2 regions of the Deinococcus soli (ex Cha et al. 2016) genome follow, and region 2 is predicted to be linked to the other one. Evidence: riboswitches for the same ligand, from Rfam matches in the RefSeq annotation. Region 2 holds a riboswitch; the other holds the start of a gene.
The links. Region 2 has a riboswitch for thiamine pyrophosphate ahead of SY84_RS13870 (thiamine ABC transporter substrate-binding protein). Riboswitches for the same ligand answer to the same signal wherever they lie in the genome.
Positions count from the first base shown of each region.

Region 1: another riboswitch for thiamine pyrophosphate. It lies ahead of thiC (phosphomethylpyrimidine synthase ThiC); the one in region 2 lies ahead of SY84_RS13870 (thiamine ABC transporter substrate-binding protein).

Region 1 covers NZ_CP011389.1:2,030,826-2,039,072, reverse strand. Annotated here, with positions in the region: gene thiD (bifunctional hydroxymethylpyrimidine kinase/phosphomethylpyrimidine kinase) at 1-140, opposite strand, end outside; gene SY84_RS10090 (NAD(P)/FAD-dependent oxidoreductase) at 137-1,048, opposite strand; gene SY84_RS10085 (thiazole synthase) at 1,045-1,860, opposite strand; gene thiS (sulfur carrier protein ThiS) at 1,975-2,187, opposite strand; gene thiE (thiamine phosphate synthase) at 2,184-2,813, opposite strand; gene thiC (phosphomethylpyrimidine synthase ThiC) at 2,810-4,684, opposite strand; TPP riboswitch at 4,860-4,972, opposite strand; gene SY84_RS10065 (hypothetical protein) at 5,076-6,590, shown strand; gene SY84_RS10060 (IclR family transcriptional regulator) at 6,805-7,530, opposite strand; gene SY84_RS15925 (c-type cytochrome) at 7,685-8,047, shown strand; gene SY84_RS10050 (M42 family metallopeptidase) at 8,099-8,247, opposite strand, start outside.
Region 2 covers NZ_CP011389.1:2,854,035-2,862,281, forward strand. Annotated here, with positions in the region: gene SY84_RS13850 (thiamine diphosphokinase) at 1-269, opposite strand, end outside; gene SY84_RS13855 (ABC transporter ATP-binding protein) at 266-1,237, opposite strand; gene SY84_RS13860 (hypothetical protein) at 1,243-1,917, opposite strand; gene SY84_RS13865 (ABC transporter permease) at 1,929-3,476, opposite strand; gene SY84_RS13870 (thiamine ABC transporter substrate-binding protein) at 3,862-4,911, opposite strand; TPP riboswitch at 4,963-5,062, opposite strand; gene SY84_RS13875 (NUDIX domain-containing protein) at 5,149-5,595, shown strand; gene SY84_RS13880 (NUDIX domain-containing protein) at 5,592-6,053, shown strand; gene SY84_RS13885 (MarR family winged helix-turn-helix transcriptional regulator) at 6,369-6,854, shown strand; gene SY84_RS13890 (MDR family MFS transporter) at 6,851-8,247, shown strand, end outside.

The sequences.
Region 1 (8,247 bases), 820 kb from region 2:
CGCGTGTTCTGCGCGGTGATCAGCGTCAGGACGCTCGTGCCGTACACGCCGTGCGCCTCGAAGGTCTTCAGGTCCGCCTGGACGCCCGCCCCGCCACCGGAATCCGACCCGGCGATGGTGAGCGCAACGGGCACCGTCATGCACTCACCCCGCGTTCCGCCAGCGCCAGCACCCGCGCCGCCGTGACCGGGGCCAGCAGCGCCCCGTGCCGCCCGTGCCCCGCCGCGACGAGTACGCCCGGCAGGGTCGGGTGCAGCCCCACCAGCGGCAGACAGTCCGGCGTGACCGGCCGCAGGCCCACGAGGTGCGCGGCGACCTCCGCCCCGTCTGCGCCGGGCACGAGCGTCCGGGCGGCCCCACGCAGCCAGCGGGCCGCGTGGGCGTCGGGTGTGGTGGCCCACGTGTCGCGGCTGGTCGCGCCGACGTACAGGCCGTCCGGGCGGGACAGCGCGTAGCGGGAAAACCCCCGCGCGGGCGGACCGTACCACGCGCCCACGCCCGGAGCGCCGCGCAGCAGCAGCGCCTGCCCCTGCTGCGCCCCCACCGGCACGCCGAACGCCCCGCTCCACGCGCCCGCCGCGAGGATCACCTGCCCGGCGAACCAGTCGCCCGTGTCCGTCCGCACCCGCACCCCGCCGCCCGACGGGCCGAGGGCCTGGACCTGCGCGGCCACCACCTCCAGCCCCTGCCGGGCCGCGCGCACCACGGACGGTGGATGCAGGCTCCCCTCGCCCGGCGTGCCGGTCAGGCCACCTCCGGGCAGCACGCGGGCCACGCCGGGGCGCAGGTGAACGGGCACACCAGAGCGTTCCAGCTGCGCCGCCAGCGCGGGCCAGCGGCGCAGCCCCTCCAGCGCGTCCGCGTGCAGGGGCGTGCCGCACAGCCGCTCGCCGTCCGGCGTCAGGAGACCTGCCGCCGCCCGCCACGCCGCGCCCGGCCGGTCCACATCCAGCACCAGCACGTCCGCACCCGCCTGTCGCAGCGTGAACGCCACCAGCGACCCGATCAGGCCGCCGCCCACCACGATCACCTCCCGCGTGCGTGTCACACCGGCACTTCCGGGTCGGGCAGGCGCACCACCCCCGCCGCCGGACTGCTGGGGCTGGCGTGCGTGCGTTCGGGCATGCGTCCGGCCAGGAACGCCGCGCGGCCCGCCTGCACGCCCAGCGCGAAGGCGCGGGCCATGCCGACCGGGTCGCGCGCCTCGGCAATCGCGGTGTTCACCAGCACGGCGTCTGCTCCGAGTTCCAGCGCCTGCGCCGCGTCGCTCGGGACGCCCAGGCCCGCGTCCACGATGGTGGGCAAGCGCGCGCCGTCCAGCACGGTTCGCAGCAGCTCGGGGCTGCGCAGGCCCCGCCCGGACCCGATGGGGCTCGCCAGGGGCATCACGGCGGCGCACCCGGCGTCCTCCAGCGCGCGGGCCAGCACCGCGTCGGCCTGCACGTACGGCAGCACCGTGAACCCGTCGGCGGCCAGCGCCTCGGCGGCGCGCAGCGTGCCCACCGGGTCGGGCAGCAGGTAGCGGGCGTCGGGGATGACCTCCAGCTTGATCCAGTTCACGCCGGTCGCCACGCGCGCCAGCCGCGCCACGCGCAGCGCCTCGTCGGCGGTGCGGCACCCGGCGGTGTTCGGCAGGAGTTGCAGCGCGTCCCAGTCCAGCGCGTCGAGTAAGCCGTCATGCCCCGGCGCCCGCAGTTCGACCCGGCGGATGGCGACGGTCACGATCTGCGACCCGCTCGCGGCGAGCGCCTCGCGCATCACGCCGAAGTCCGTGAATTTCCCCGTGCCGGTCATCAGGCGTGAGGTGAACACTTTGCCGCCGAGGGTGAAGGGGTCGGGCCTGTGCGGATTCTGCTTCATGACGAACCTCCGGTGAATGGACGCGCAGGTTCTCCAGTCCGCAGAACCCGCACCTGTTCCTGCTCGCGCCGCTCGGGGGCAGAGGGCCTGACGGCCCACGCTGCCCCGGAACGGTCAGCCCCCCCCGATAACGCGGACGATCTCGATGACATCTCCGGCCTCCAGGGTGCGGTGCGGCGCGCGGGCGCCGGGGTACACGTCGTCGTTCACGCCCACCGCGACGCGCGCCGGGTCGATGTTCAGGTCGCGCAGCAGGGCGTGCAGGGTCAGGCCGGGCGTGAGGGGCCGCGCCTCGCCGTTCACGGTCAGGGTGGCGGGTCGGGTCACGCGGGCACCCCCCGCAGCGCCCCCAGCAGATCAGATGCGGCCTGCGGGGGGTCGCGGGCGTCCAGCACGGCGCGGACGACCGCCACGCGGGTCGCCCCGGCCGCCAGCACCTCGTGGACGTTCGAGGCGTCGATCCCGCCGATGGCGTACCAGGGCAGCGGCGGGTTCAGCGCGGCCACCGCGCGCACGTAGGCCAGTCCGGCAGGCGCGCGGCCCGGTTTGGTGGGCGTGGCGTGGACCGGCCCGGCGGCGATGTACGCGGGCGCCTCGGCCAGCGCGGCGTGCGCCTGCGCGGGGGCGTGCGTGCTGCGGCCCAGCATCAGCCCCGGCGCGAGCCTGCGCGCCCAGGCGGGCGGCAGGTCCCCCTGCCCCAGGTGCACGCCGTCCGCGCCGCACGCGGCGGCGACGTCCACGCGGTCGTTGATGAAGAAGGGCACGCCGCGCGCGCGGGCCAGCGCCGCCACCCGCTCGCCGAGTGCGATGTACGCCCCCGCCTCCCAGTCCTTGCAGCGCAGTTGCAGCGTGTCTACGCCGCCGTCCAGCGCAGCCTCAAGGCGCGCCAGGAACTCGGGTTCCGGCTGCCCGGCGCGGGGCGTGGCGACGAGGTACAGGCGACCGAGGTTCACGCCTCTCCCTCCGGTGCCTGTTCCTGGCGAGGCACGTACACCTCGCCGCCCAGGGCGCGGAACTCGCGGGCTTTCTCCTCCAGTCCGGCCAGCACGTCGGGGGCGCGCAGGTCGTGGCTGAGTTTCATGGAGCAGAAGTGCGGGCCGCACATGGAGCAGAAGTGCGCGGTCTTCGCCGCGTCGGCGGGCAGCGTCTCGTCGTGCAGCGCGCGGGCCTTCAGCGGGTCCAGGGACAGGTTGAACTGGTCCTCCCAGCGGAACTCGAAGCGGGCCTTGCTCAGGGCGTTGTCGCGGGCCTGCGCGCCGGGATGGCCCTTGGCGAGGTCGGCGGCGTGCGCGGCGATGCGGTACGCGATCACGCCGTCGCGCACGTCCTGCCGGTCCGGGAGGCCCAGGTGCTCCTTCGGCGTGACGTAGCAGAGCATGGCGGTGCCGTACCACGCGATCTGCGCCGCGCCGATCGCGGACGTGATGTGGTCGTACCCGGGCGCGATGTCGGTCGTGAGCGGCCCCAGCGTGTAGAACGGCGCCTCCTGGCACACGTCGAGCTGCCGGGTCATGTTCTCGCGGATGAGCTGCATGGGGACGTGGCCGGGGCCCTCGATCATGGTCTGCACGCCGTGGTCCCACGCCACGCGCGTGAGTTCGCCCAGGGTGTCCAGTTCCGCGAACTGCGCGGCGTCGTTCGCGTCCTCGATGCTGCCGGGGCGCAGGCCGTCCCCGAGGCTGAAGGTGATGTCGTAGGCCGCGAGGATCTCGCAGATGTCCGCAAAGTGCGTATGCAGGAAGTTCTCGCGGTGGTGCGCGAGGCACCACTTCGCGAGGATGCTCCCGCCGCGCGACACGATCCCGGTGCGTCGCCGCGCGGTCAGCGGCAGGTGCGCCAGCCGCACCCCCGCGTGGACGGTCATGTAGTCCACGCCCTGCTCGGCCTGCTCGATCAGCGTGTCGCGGTACACGTGCCAGGTGAGGTCCTCGGCCACGCCGCCCACCTTCTCCAGCGCCTGATAGATCGGCACGGTCCCCACGGGCACGGCGCTGTTCCGGACGATCCACTCGCGGGTGGGGTGGATGTGCCGACCCGTGGAGAGGTCCATGACCGTGTCCGCGCCCCAGCGGGTGGCCCAGATCATCTTCCCGACCTCCTCCTCGATGGAGCTGGTCACGATGCTGGTCCCGAGGTTCGCGTTGATCTTCACCCGGAAGTTCCGCCCGATGATTGTGGGTTCCAGTTCCGGGTGGTTGATGTTCGCGGGGATCACCGCGCGGCCCCGCGCGACCTCCGACCGGACGAATTCCGGCGTGATCTCACGCGGGATGGCGGCCCCGAAGACCTGCCCAGGGTGCTGGTGGGTCAGGTCGAAATCCGATTCCTGCCGCAGCGCCTCGCGCAGGGCGACGAATTCCATCTCCGGGGTGATCTCGCCGCGCCGCGCCGCCTGAAGCTGCGTGATGCCTGCGCCGGGGCGGGCGCGGCGGGGCCGGGGCACACGCGGGAACGGCAGTGGGCCGCTGACGTCCAGCGCCGGGTGGTGCCGCTCCCGCGCCAGTTCCAGCCGGGCGTCCCCGGCCAGCCAGGGGCGCGCGTGCCCCAGCCCGGCGCGCAGGTCCACGCTCAGGCGGGCGTCCGTGTACGGCCCGCTCGTGTCTGGCACGAGCAGGGCCGGGTTCGGGACGGTGCGGGTCAGGTCACCCACGCGTTCCAGCGTCGGCGACTGCCGGATGCGCCGCGCGGGCACCCGCACGCCCGCGTGCAGCGTGCCGCTCAGGTACACCTTCTCGCTGTTCGGGAACGGCGCGGTCAACTCCGGGTCGAGAATCGTCAGGGCTTCGGTCGCGGGGTCGGTCAGGGGTGGGGTCAGGGTGGTCATGAGCACTCCAAAGAAATTGGGAACAGGACGGGGCCGCCGGGCACCCATGCGGGCGTCCGGATGTGGGGGCTGCTGTCAGCAGGGCAGCCCGTCAGGTCGGGTCGGTCAGGTCAGTGGATTCGCAACAACAAAACGCCCCCCTCACGCGTCGGAGGGGGGCGAAACACGACAACTGTTTCGGCACCCGTCACGCTCCCTCCGCTGGTATGAACCAGATCAGGTTCCTAGGGTTGAACACGGTGTTCTCTCAGCCGACGCTGTTGACGGTCGGCACCCCTGGTGACTGTGCGGCGAGTGTACACCGCCCGCGCCCCGCACGACAGCAGGGGTGGCCTTCCCCGTCCAGACGGGTGAAGATGAGGCCAGAGAGTCCCACGTCCCGGAGGTTTCCATGAATCGCGCCCTGCTGCTCCTGTCCCTGCCCGCCCTGCTGCTCCTGTCCCCTGGTCATGCCCAGAATGCCCAGCCATTGAAAACGACCCTGAGCACCTGCGGGGCGTACACCGTGAAAACCGTGGAGAACGGCTTCGGCGACCCGGAGGACCGCGTGACCCTGTCGCGGGCGGGCGTGACGTACGCGACGGTCACGGACACGATGGTGGGCGTGGACTGGTGCCGGGACGTGACGGGGGACGGCGTGCCGGAGGTGCTCCTCTCGGGCTTCTCGGGCGGCGCGCACTGCTGTTTCACGCATCACCTGTACTCGCTGACCAGCCCGCCCCGCAAGCTGCTGACGGCGTTCAGTGCGCACAGTGACACGCTGGAGGCGCGGCAGCTGGACGGCAGGGGGCCGCTGGAACTGGTCGGGTCGGACTGGCGCTTCGCGTACGGGTACGGGATGAGTTTCGCGGAGAGTGCGCCGCTGCCCGTGGTGTACTCGCTGCTGCCCACGCCGGGCGGGGCGCGGTTCGTGGAGAACACGCGGGCGTTCCCGGCATTCATGGAGGCGTACGCGCTGACGGCGCCGGAGGACGAGCGGTTCAGCGGTGGGGTGCTGGTGGAGTACGCGGCGCGGGTGCTGACGCGCGGGGCGGACGCGGCGGACGGGTGGGCGCGCGGCCTGGAGGCACCGTTCGCGGCGTGGCTGGCGAACTACGGGCCGGATATCCAGCAGGACATGTCGGATGTCGGGATGTGGGACTGGCCCACGCGGGCCGGGGTGAACGCGGACGCGAGGCGCAGTGGGATCGGCGGGGCCTTCCTCGCGCCGGGCGTACGGGCGTACCTGGGGCAGGTGATCGGCAAAGAGGGGGCGACGCTGCGCCTGTACCGCGCGCAGGGCTCAGAGGTGATGGCGGGGCCCGTACTGCTGTCGGTACCGGTGACCCGCGACGGGTACGGGGAACCGGTCGTGCCGGTGTGGCCGACCACCACGGTGCGCCGCGCGTCGGGCCGGGACGACGCGCTGCTGCGGGACGCGCGCAGCGGCAGCGTCCGCTACCTGCCGGTGCGGGTGTCGGCGGGCGGGATGACGGAACTGAAGGACGAACCGCTGGGCGTCACGGCGCGCCTGCTGGGCGACCTGAGTGCGCTGGCGGGGCACGTGGCGGCGCAGTTCCGGGACGTGAAGCGCACGCCCGAGCAGCAGGCGGAGGTGAAGCGGCGCGTGCAGGCGGCCGTGACCCGCGCGCAGCCGTGGCTGGCGGGCTGGAAGGGCCAGGAGGCGTTCGCGCTGACGCGGCTGGGGAACTTCACGTTCAGTTCCGTGCGGCTGCTGACGGACACGCCCACGCGGGCGCAGGCGGTCATGACGACCACGGTGGGCTTCACGGACGCGAAGACCGACAGCGAGTACGTGAACGGGGAGCGCTTCACGATGATCGTGAACCTCGCGCGCGGCGCGCAGGGCTGGGGGGTGACCGACTGGACGCTGGTGCCCCGCACGGGCGAACTGTACGAGGAGTGAGACGGACTCCGGTTAAATGGCCTGCAAAGCCGTTCAATCCGAGCGGACTCGGAGAGCTGCGGAGCAGAGCGAGAAGGAGAGAAACGCGTTCCGGTCGTGGAGCTGGCAACCCGGTGTGGTTCAGGGTTGTCAACGAAACAGGCGGAATCCGGATGAACAGCGCAGCGCGCCGCCCGGAATCCAGTGCCGGGCGGCGCGCTGGGGTGGGGGTGGGTTACGGGAGGGCTTCGGCCTCGCGGACGATCTGCACGACGCGCTCGCGGATGTGGCGTTCCTCGCGCAGGTAGCGCTGGGCGCTCATCTGCACGCCGATGGCGGCCACCACCGTGTCGGTGTCGCCGTGCGCGGTGTGCAGCGCGTGGTAGGGCACGCCCAGGGTGCACTGGCCGGGCACCCATTCCTCGATGGAATAGGCGTACCCGAGGCGTTTGACCTTGGCGACCTCGGTGCGCCACTCGTCCAGGCTGGTGATGGAGCTGGGCGTGCAGGCGGCGAAGGTGCGGGGGGTCATGTCGGCGTGGGCGTAGAGGATCTTGCCGCTGGCGGTGGCGGTGGCGGGCAGGTAGATGTCCAGCGGCAGGTCGATGTCGGCGTCGGGGTGGCGTTCGCGGATGGCGGCGACGACCTCGTCACCCTCGAGGATGCACAGGAACGCCACGGCGCGGACTTCCAGCGCGAGGCGGGTGATCAGCGAGCGGGCTTCCTGGAACCACGGCAGCGAGGAGGTGAGCTGGGCGCCCATCTCGGCGATGTGCCAGGACAGGCGGTATTTGCCGGCGGGGGTGCGGCGCAGGAATCCGGCCTCGGTCAGTCCGGCGAGGTACGCGTGGGCGGTGGCCCGGGGAACTCCCAGGTGCGCGGCGAGCGCACGGACGCCCCATTCGGGCTGTTCGGCGCTGAATGCGCCCAGGATGTTGGCCGCCTTCTGAAGAGAGAGCACCCGTCCAGCCTACAGGGACGAGCCCGGATTGTATACATCCGTCCCCCCCACTGTACCCGGTTCACCCACACCGCCCGCCGCCCCGACTAGAGTGCCCGGCGTACGCCGCGCCCCTCCCCTGCTCCTGCTGTCCCTGCTCGCGTCCCCGGGTACCGTGGCCACCGGGCCCCCCTTCCCCGCCACGCCGCCTGCCGTCCCCACACCCGCCCCGGCCGGGCAGCTTCAGCGCGGCGAGACCACCTACGTCCTGGCCTGCGCGATCTGCCACGGCGACCGGCTGGAGGGCGTCAGCGCCCCCGAGCTGGACGGCGCAGCCTTCCGGGCGCTGTACCGCACGCTGCCGCCCCGCGCGCTGCACGACCTGATCCGCGACACCATGCCGGACGACCGCCGGGGCACCCTCAGCCCGCAGGAGGTGCTGGACGTCACCGCGTACCTGCTGCACGAGAACGGTCTACCCCGGCCCCAGGGGGAACTGAATGCCGAGACGCTCGACCACGTCACGCCGACGCCCTGAAGGGCGGCGGGCCCGGGCTGCCTTCGCCCGGACCCACCTCCAGCGCGCGCCTTACTGGTGCAGGTAGGCCAGCATCAGCTCACCCGTGGCGCGCAGCGCGTCGGTGTGGGTGCGCTCGTAGGCGTGGCTGGCGTCCACGCCCGGCCCGATCAGCGCGACCGGGTAGTCCCCGCCCGCACGCCACGCGGCGGTGCCGTCCG
Region 2 (8,247 bases):
CCCCGCTCGCGCGCCACGCGGATCGCCAGTTCCGCGTCCGTCTCGTCCTTCGCCGCCGGATGCACCTCACGCGGGGCGTCCACGAACACGCCCGCCGACGAGTCGAAATCCCCCACCCACACGTCCACCCGCACGCCAACGCCCCACATGCCCAGCAGCGCCGCGTGCCGCGCCCCACCATCCGCCGCGACCACCACGTCCGGGCGGGGCAGCGCCGCCAGCAGCGGCGAATCCACCAGCCGCCCCCCCACCAGCACCCACGCGATCACGCCCGGTCCTCCGGCAGACGCCGCACGCCCGACTCGTCCACGCTCAGGCGCAGGCGGTCACCGTCCAGCGCCGCCGCCTCCCGCGCACTCAGCGTCAGGGACAGCGGCCCCCAGGCGTGCGCGACCGTCACCTGCACACCCCCCTCTACCGGCTGCCGCGCCACCACCGGCCACCACTCACCCACACCGGGCCGCAACGCCTCCCCCGGCACGAAGCGTACCCAGCCCGGCCCGTCCGGCAGCAGATTCACCTCGCCCAGGAACGCCGCCACCCACGCCGTCGCGGGCCGCGCGAACACCTCCTCCGTGTGCCCCACCTGCACGAGTTCCCCAGCCCGCATGACCGCCACGCGCCCAGCCAGGGCCCGCGCTTCCCGCTGATCGTGCGTGACCAGCAGCACGCCCGCCCCCACCCGCGCGAACAGCGACCGCAACCCAGCGCGCAGCTCCGCGCGCAGCCGCTCGTCCAGGTTCGACATCGGCTCATCCAGCAGCAGCAGCGGCGCCCCCGTCGCCAGCGCCCGCGCCAGCGCCACCCGCTGCGCCTGCCCACCCGACAGCCCCGCCGGACGGCGCGCCTCCAGTCCCGGCAGATCCACCAGCGCCAGCGCCTCGCGCGCCCGCGCCTCCGCCACCGCGCGCCTCGCCCCCCGTACCCGCGGTCCGTACGCCACGTTGCCCAGCACACTCAGATGCGGGAACAGCGCGTAATCCTGAAACACCAGCCCCACCCCACGCGCCTCCGGCGGCAGGCCCGTCACGTCCCGCCCCGCCACCGCCACCGACCCCGCGTCCGGCCGCTCCAGGCCTGCCACCACCCGCAGTACCGTGCTCTTCCCGCACCCACTCGGGCCCAGCAGCGCCACCGTCTCACCTGCCGCCACATCCAGCGACACACCACGCACCGCTGCCACCCCACCAAACGACTTGCGGATACCAGAGAGGGACAGGGCAGGGGCTGAGGGCAGATCGGTCACTTGCCCTCTTTCGGGCGACTCTCGAACTGCCACAGGGCATTATCGAGGCGGGCGGGCGTCGTGCCCAGTTCGGCGGCCACCGCGCGGATGGCGGCCGTGATGCGGGCGCGGTCGGCGTCGTTCCCCATACGAGGCTGCCAGTCACCGATCCGGGCGAACAGGCGAGTCAGCAGCGAATCCACCTTCACGTGATCCTCGCGGCCCATGAGCCACAGCAGGTAATGCGCCAGTGTCGGCCCAATGCCTCTGACCTCCTGCACCAGCTCGACCAGTACCAGCTGCTCGGCGGTCTCGTCGTCCAGCAGTCGGAAATCGCCCACGGTCTGAACGCCGTGCCGGACGAAGAACGCAGCCACGTCACGCGCGACATCCACCTTCAGGCGCCCCGAGAGCTGCTGGCGGTTACAGAGCACCTCTTTGGCATACGCCTGCACGCCCAGCGAATCCACGTCCTCCACGAAAGCCTGGAAGGTCAGCCCGGGCACTTCCGGCAGCCGGTCATTCAACCGCGCCAGCAGGGGCAGCACCACGACCTCGAAGCGGGCCTGCGCGCTGAACACGCAGTTCACGACCGAATGCACCCCGCTGGCGTGCAGGCTGAAGTCCGGATCCACCCTGATCCCATGCGTCTGAATGAACGCGGACAGCTGCGCGGGCAGAGGATCGGTCATGCCGAATTCTCTCATGTGACCTCGCCCTCGCCGCCGTCCAGCAGCGTGAAGGCCAGCGTGGCGAGGATGAGGAGTGTGGTCGCCAGCGCGCAGGCCTCACCGAGGTTGCGTTCACCGGGGCGGCCCAGGCGTTCGTACAGCCCGGTGCTGAGGGTGGCCCATTCGGGCCGCGTGAGGACCAGGGTCGCGCCGAACTCGCCCAGAACGGTCGCCAGGGCCAGCGCCCCGCCGCCCCGCACGGCCGGGAAGGCCAGCGGCACCGTGACGGACCGGAACGCCGCGCCGCGCGTGGCGCCCAGGGAACGGGCCGCCTCGAACAGCCGCGGCGGTATGGCCCGCAGCGTGGGCAGCAGCGAGCGCACCACCAGCGGCCACGCCAGCAGCGTGTACGCCGCGATCAGCATGGGCAGCGTGGCGGCCAGCACCGGGTACGCCAGCAGGTATCCGACGGCGAGGCTGACCGGGGAGATCATCAGCGGCAGCAGCGACACCAGGTCCAGCGCCCGCGACCCGGCCCGCCACGCGCCCAGCGCGTACAGCCCGCCCAGCAGCGTGGCGCCCGCCAGGGCCATCAGCCCGAAGCGCAGCGTGTTCCACACGAGCAGCGGCGTCGCTTCGTCCGCCAGTACGCCCTGCCAGTACGCCAGCGTGAACCCCGACGTGCCCAGCACGCCCCGCACCACCACCGCGACCAGCGGCGCGAAGCACACGAGCGTCACCACCCCACCCAGCCCCAGCAGCGCGGCCCGCGCCCCGCCCCGCGCGCGCGGCAGGCCACCCGACGGAACCCCCACTCCACCCCGCGACAGCGCCACGTACGCCCAGGTCGCCAGCAGCGTGAAGCCCAGCTGGCCCACGATCAGGGCACTCGCCTCCGACAGGCGCAGCTGCAGCGCCGTCAGCGTGTAGATCTCCACCTCCAGCGTCGCGAACCGCTCGCCGCCCAGCGCCAGCGGCAACCCGAAACTCAACGCCGAGTACAGGAACACCAGCACCACCCCCGCCAGCACCCCCGGTAGCGCTAAGGGCAACGCCACGCCCAGCGCCGCCCGCCACGCCGACGCCCCCAGCGACCGCGCCGCCCCCACCACGTTCCCCGGCACCCGCGCGAACCCCGCGTAACTCAGGCGCACCAGCACCGGCACGTTGAAGAACAGGTTCCCCAGCACCAGCAACGTCGGCGTGTCACTCAGGTCCACCCCGGTCAGGCGCGTCACCCACCCCTGCGGGCCCAGCAATGCACTCAGCCCCAGCACCGCCACCAGCGTCGGCGTCACGAACGGCAACAACAGCAGGCGCAGGAACAACCCCTTCCCCCGCACCTCGAACCGCGACAGCAGAAACGCCAGCGGCACCCCGATCAACGCCGCCACGCCCGCCGTCACGCTCGCCTGCGTCAGGGTCCACGCGAGGCGACCCTGAAAGTACGGGTCACGCCACACGTCCAGGGTCACGCCACCCTCGCGCAGCGTTCTGGCCAGGGGGAGGACGAGGCAGAGTGCCACGAAGATCAGGCCGGGCAGGGCGAGGAGCCAGCCCTGGAGTTTCGTGCTGTTCATTGGAGGGCGCCTGCGGCGGGCTGCCCCACCCCCCAGCCCCCTTCCCCAGGGGGGACGGGGGAGCAGTCGCTGCGCTCGGCAAGAGATTCGACTGACGCGGCGGGCTTTCTTGGGGCGGTGACGTGTCCGGCCTCGACGCCATCCTCCGGCATCGCCGATGGCCCGCGCGCTTCGCGCACGACGGCTCGTGGGCCATGACGGTAGAGGGGCAGGAAGGCTTGGTGCATGTCGGCAGGTTCTACTTTTTCAGCTCAGGCGAAAGCGTGTGTGCAGGCTCCCCTTGACTCGCAGAGCCCGCAGGGAGGGGAGCTGTCAGCGCAGCTGACTGAGGGGTCCTGCGCAGCAGCCTGTGTTCCCACTTCCTACTTCCCACTCCCCACTCCCCTCACCGCGCGCGCAGCACCTGCGTGACCCACGCGTCCACGAGGCGCTGGGGGTTGGCGGCAATGTCGGCTTTCACGGTGGCGGCCTGGGGCTGCTGCGCGAAGGTGAACACGGGGTTCAGGGGGGTGCCCTTCACGGCGGGGTAGATCCACATGCGGGTGGGGATGTCGGTCTGGACGGGGGCGCTCAGCATGAAGTCCACGAATTTCCGGGCGAGGGCGGCCTGTTTGGTGCCTTTCAGGATGCCCACGCCTTCCAGCTGCGTGTAGGTGCTGCCGGGCAGGAACAGGTTGGCGGTGGGGGCCTGCGCGGGAAGTTTGGCGGGGTTGAAACCGTCGGCGTAGAAGACTTCCGCGGCGGGGCTACTGGCGTAGGACAGCACGATGGGGTACCTGCCGCCGTTCTTGGTGAAGTCCTTGTAGTACGCGTCACTCCAGCCGCGCGTGACTTTCATGCCGCCCGCGCGGGCGGCGCGCCACCACTGCCACGCGCCCGCCTCGCCGTAGTGGTTGACGGTGGCCAGCAGGAACGCGAGGCCGGGGCTGCTCGTGGCGGGACTCTGCACGACCGTGAGTTTGGCGTAGGCGGGGGTTTTCAGGTCGTCGAGGGTTTTGGGCAGTGCGACCTTGTTCTTCTCGAACCACGCGCGGTCGTAGTTCAGGGCCACGAAGCCGTAATCGACGGTGTTCAGCAGGCCGTCGTCGCCCAGGCGGTACGCGGCGGGCACGCGGGACAGCGCGGGGCTCCTGTACGGCTGGAGAATACCGGCCTGCCGGGCGCGGGGCAGCAGGCTGTTGTCCAGGCCGTACACCACGTCGCCGATGGGGGCGCGGCGGGTGAGGATCAGGCGGTTCAGAAGTTCCCCGGCGTCGCCGCCCTTGATGAAGCGCACCTTGGCCCGGTTCTGCGTCTCGAACGCGGCGATGAGTTTCTTGTCCACGTCGAACGAGTCGTGCGTGATGACGGTCAGGGTGGTCTGTGCTGGGGTGGTCTGGGCGCTGGAGGCGCTGGCGACGGCGAGTGCGGCAAGTACAGTCAGTGTGGTACGCATAGGAAAGTCCCCTCGCGTCACGAGGGGAAGCGGTGGGCCTACGCCACGGGTGTGGGCGGCCGGTCACGCTCCCTCCGCCGGAATGACCCGGATCAGGTTCCTGGGGTAAGTCTCAGCCCGCCGATCTCGGCAGGCACCCCCGGTGACGCACGCACGAGGATAGCGCAGGCCGCCGCGCTGGGGGTGTCCTGCGTTACCGGTTGCGGTTGCGGGGCGCGGCGCGTGCCACCCTGGGCCATGCGGAATCTGCTCGTGTGGGTGGTCATGCAGGATGAGGGGGGCCGCGTGCTGCTCGGGCGCCGGGACGGCTCGGCGTACGGGCATGGCCTGTGGGGCCTGCCGGGTGGCGGCGTGGAGCGCGGCGAGGGTCTGCCCGAGGCGGCCGCGCGCGAGGTCTGGGAGGAGATGGGCCTGACCCTCGACCCGGCCGGGCTGTCCCTGCTGGGTGTGCGCCGCTATGAGGTGGACGGCGCGCAGGGCACGGATTTCCTGTTCCGCGCGCGGTTCTGGCAGGGCGAGCCGCAGCCGCTCCACAAGACCTCCGAGGTCGCCTGGTTTGCCCCCGACGCGCTGCCCCCGGACGCCCTGCCGTGGATCGCGCCGCTGCTGGACGCCCACCTGCGGCGCGGGGCGCGCCTGACCGAGCAGTTGCGCGACGTGCGCGAGGCCCGGGTGATCGCGTGACGTTTCATCTGGTGGCGTGGCTGATCGTGCAGGACCATGCGGGGCGGGTGCTGCTGGGCCGCCGCTCCGGGTCGTCGTACGCCGATGGGCTGTGGGGCCTGCCGGGCGGGCACGTGGAGGTGGGGGAGACGCTGGCGCAGGCGGCGGCCCGCGAGGGGCTGGAGGAGGTGGGCCTGCGCGTGAACCCGGCGGCCCTGACCTGCCTGGGAGCCTGCCGCTACGACCTGGACGGCATGGGGGGCCTGGACGTGTTCTTCCTGACCTGCGACTGGGCGGGCGAGCCCACACCACTGGAGAAGACCTCCGAGGTCGGGTGGTTCGACCCGCACGCCCTGCCGGGGGACGCCCTGCCGTGGCTGCCGGGCGTGCTGGACGCGCATCTGCGCGGCGGGGTGCGCCTCTCGGAGATGCTGGACGGCTGGGCGGCCGTGAGGGGCGTGCCGCTGGCCGAGCACTGACGGTGGGTTTCAGAGGCGTTGAGGGATGTCCTCAAGGCCTCTGATACGGGATTCAAGTGATGCCACGTCATTCGGAGTCGCCCGGTGGCCCCTCACCCTTCCGTCGCCTCGCTCCTCCCTCCCTCTCCCACAGGGGGAGAGGGGACAACGGACCGTGACCGCATTGGAAGCGAGTCACTTGCATCCCGTATGAAACGAGCGGAGTGAGAACCTGTCAGCGCGGTCGCCCCCTGAAGTGTGACCTGTGGTGTTCCCGCTGGATGAACACTTGCTCACTGGCGAGAACTCCTTCCATTTGAAATACTTCCATCTGAAATGAACGGAAGTCCCACCCTCACCCCCACCCCAGTCGTGGACGACCTGTACGGCCTCGTCCGGCTGATCCTGCGGCTGTCCCGGCGCGTGCACCACGTCCTGGACGAGCCGCTGGAAACCGCGCTGGGCCTGAACACCAAGGAACTGCTTGTGCTGGCCAGCGTCATGGACGGCGCCGACACGCCCGGCGCCGTGGCGCAGGCTCAGAATCTCCCCGCGCCCACCGTGACCCGCATGGTCACCAAGCTCGTCCAGGCGGGCTTGGTGCGCCGCGTCACCGACCCCAGCGACCTGCGGGTGCAGCGCCTGGAACTCACGCCCGACGGGCAGGCCACCCGCGCCCGTACCCGCGCGGTCGCGCAGGACATCGTCCACGCGCACTTCGGGCACCTGCCCCCCGAGCGCGTGCAGGCGGCGCTGACCGCGCTGGCCGCCCTGGACGCCGCCCTGCACGCCCCCTGCCCCACTCCCGGAGACCCGCAATGACCCCCACCCCTGCCGCGCCCACACACAGCGGCCTGAACGAACGGGAGAAGATCCTCGCGTTCGTGGGCATCCTGACTGTGCTGTTCCTGTCCAGCCTCAACCTCACGGTTGTCGGCAGCGCCATGCCCCGCGTCATCAGCGACCTGGGCGGCTTCCACCTGTACGCCTGGGCGTTCACCGCGTACTCCCTGGCGACCACCATCACGATTCCCATCGTCGGGACCATCAGCGACCGCTATGGCCGCCGCCCACTGATCCTGCTCGGCATCGCCGTGTTCACCCTCGGCAGTGTGCTGCTGGGCTTCGTGCAGAACATGGAGCAGCTGATCATCCTGCGGGCCGTGCAGGGCATCGGCGGCGGCACCCTGATGGCCATGAGCTTCACCGCCATTGCCGACCTGTTCACGCCCATCGAACGCGGCCGTTACCAGGGTTACACCGGCGCCGTGTGGGGCGTCAGCTCCGTCGTGGGGCCGCTGGTCGGGGGCTTCCTGACCGACCACCTGGGCTGGCGCAGCGTGTTCTTCGTGAACCTGCCCTTCGCGCTGCTCGCCGCGTACTTCATCTGGCGGTACTTCCGCCTGCCCGCCCCTGGCGCCCGCGGCCACTTCGACGCCCTGGGCGCGCTGCTGCTGGGTGTGTCCGTCACCACCCTGACCCTGGCGCTCTCGTGGGGCGGCGGCACGTACGCCTGGGGCAGCGCCCCCATCCTCGGGCTGCTGGCCGCCACCCTGGTCACGTTCGGCGCGTACGCGTGGCACAGCGCCCGCCAGGAACGCCCCATCCTCGACCTGCGCCTCCTGAAGGACCGGGGCATCGCCATCGCGTCCCTCGCGGGCTTCCTGACGAGCGCCGGCATGTACGCCGCGATCCTGTACCTCCCGCTGTACATGCAGGGCGTGCGCGGCAGCAGCGCCAGCGGCAGCGGTCTGGCCCTCGCGCCGCTGATGTTCGGCATGATCCTCACCAGCACCCTCAGCGGGCAGGTCGTCAGCCGCACCGGCCGTTACAAGACCCTCATCCTGATCGGCGGGATCGTCGCCACCGGCGCGCTCCTGCTCGCCAGTACGCTGGGCACCGCGACCCCCATCCTGATCGCCGTGGGCATCATGGTCCTGCTGGGTCTGGGCCTGGGTCCCGTGAACAGCCAGCTGACCCTGGCGGTGCAGAACGCCGCGCCGCGCGAACAGCTGGGCAGCGCCACCAGCGGCAACCAGTTCTTCCGGCAGATCGGCGGCACCCTGGCCGTCAGCCTGTTCGGCGCGCTCGTGAACGCCCACCTGAACGCCAACCTCGCCGCGCAGCTGCCCGAACAGGCCCGCACGCTGCCCGCCCCCGTGCAGGATGCCATCGCCAACCCGAACCTGCTGACCAGCCCGCAGGCCACCGCGCA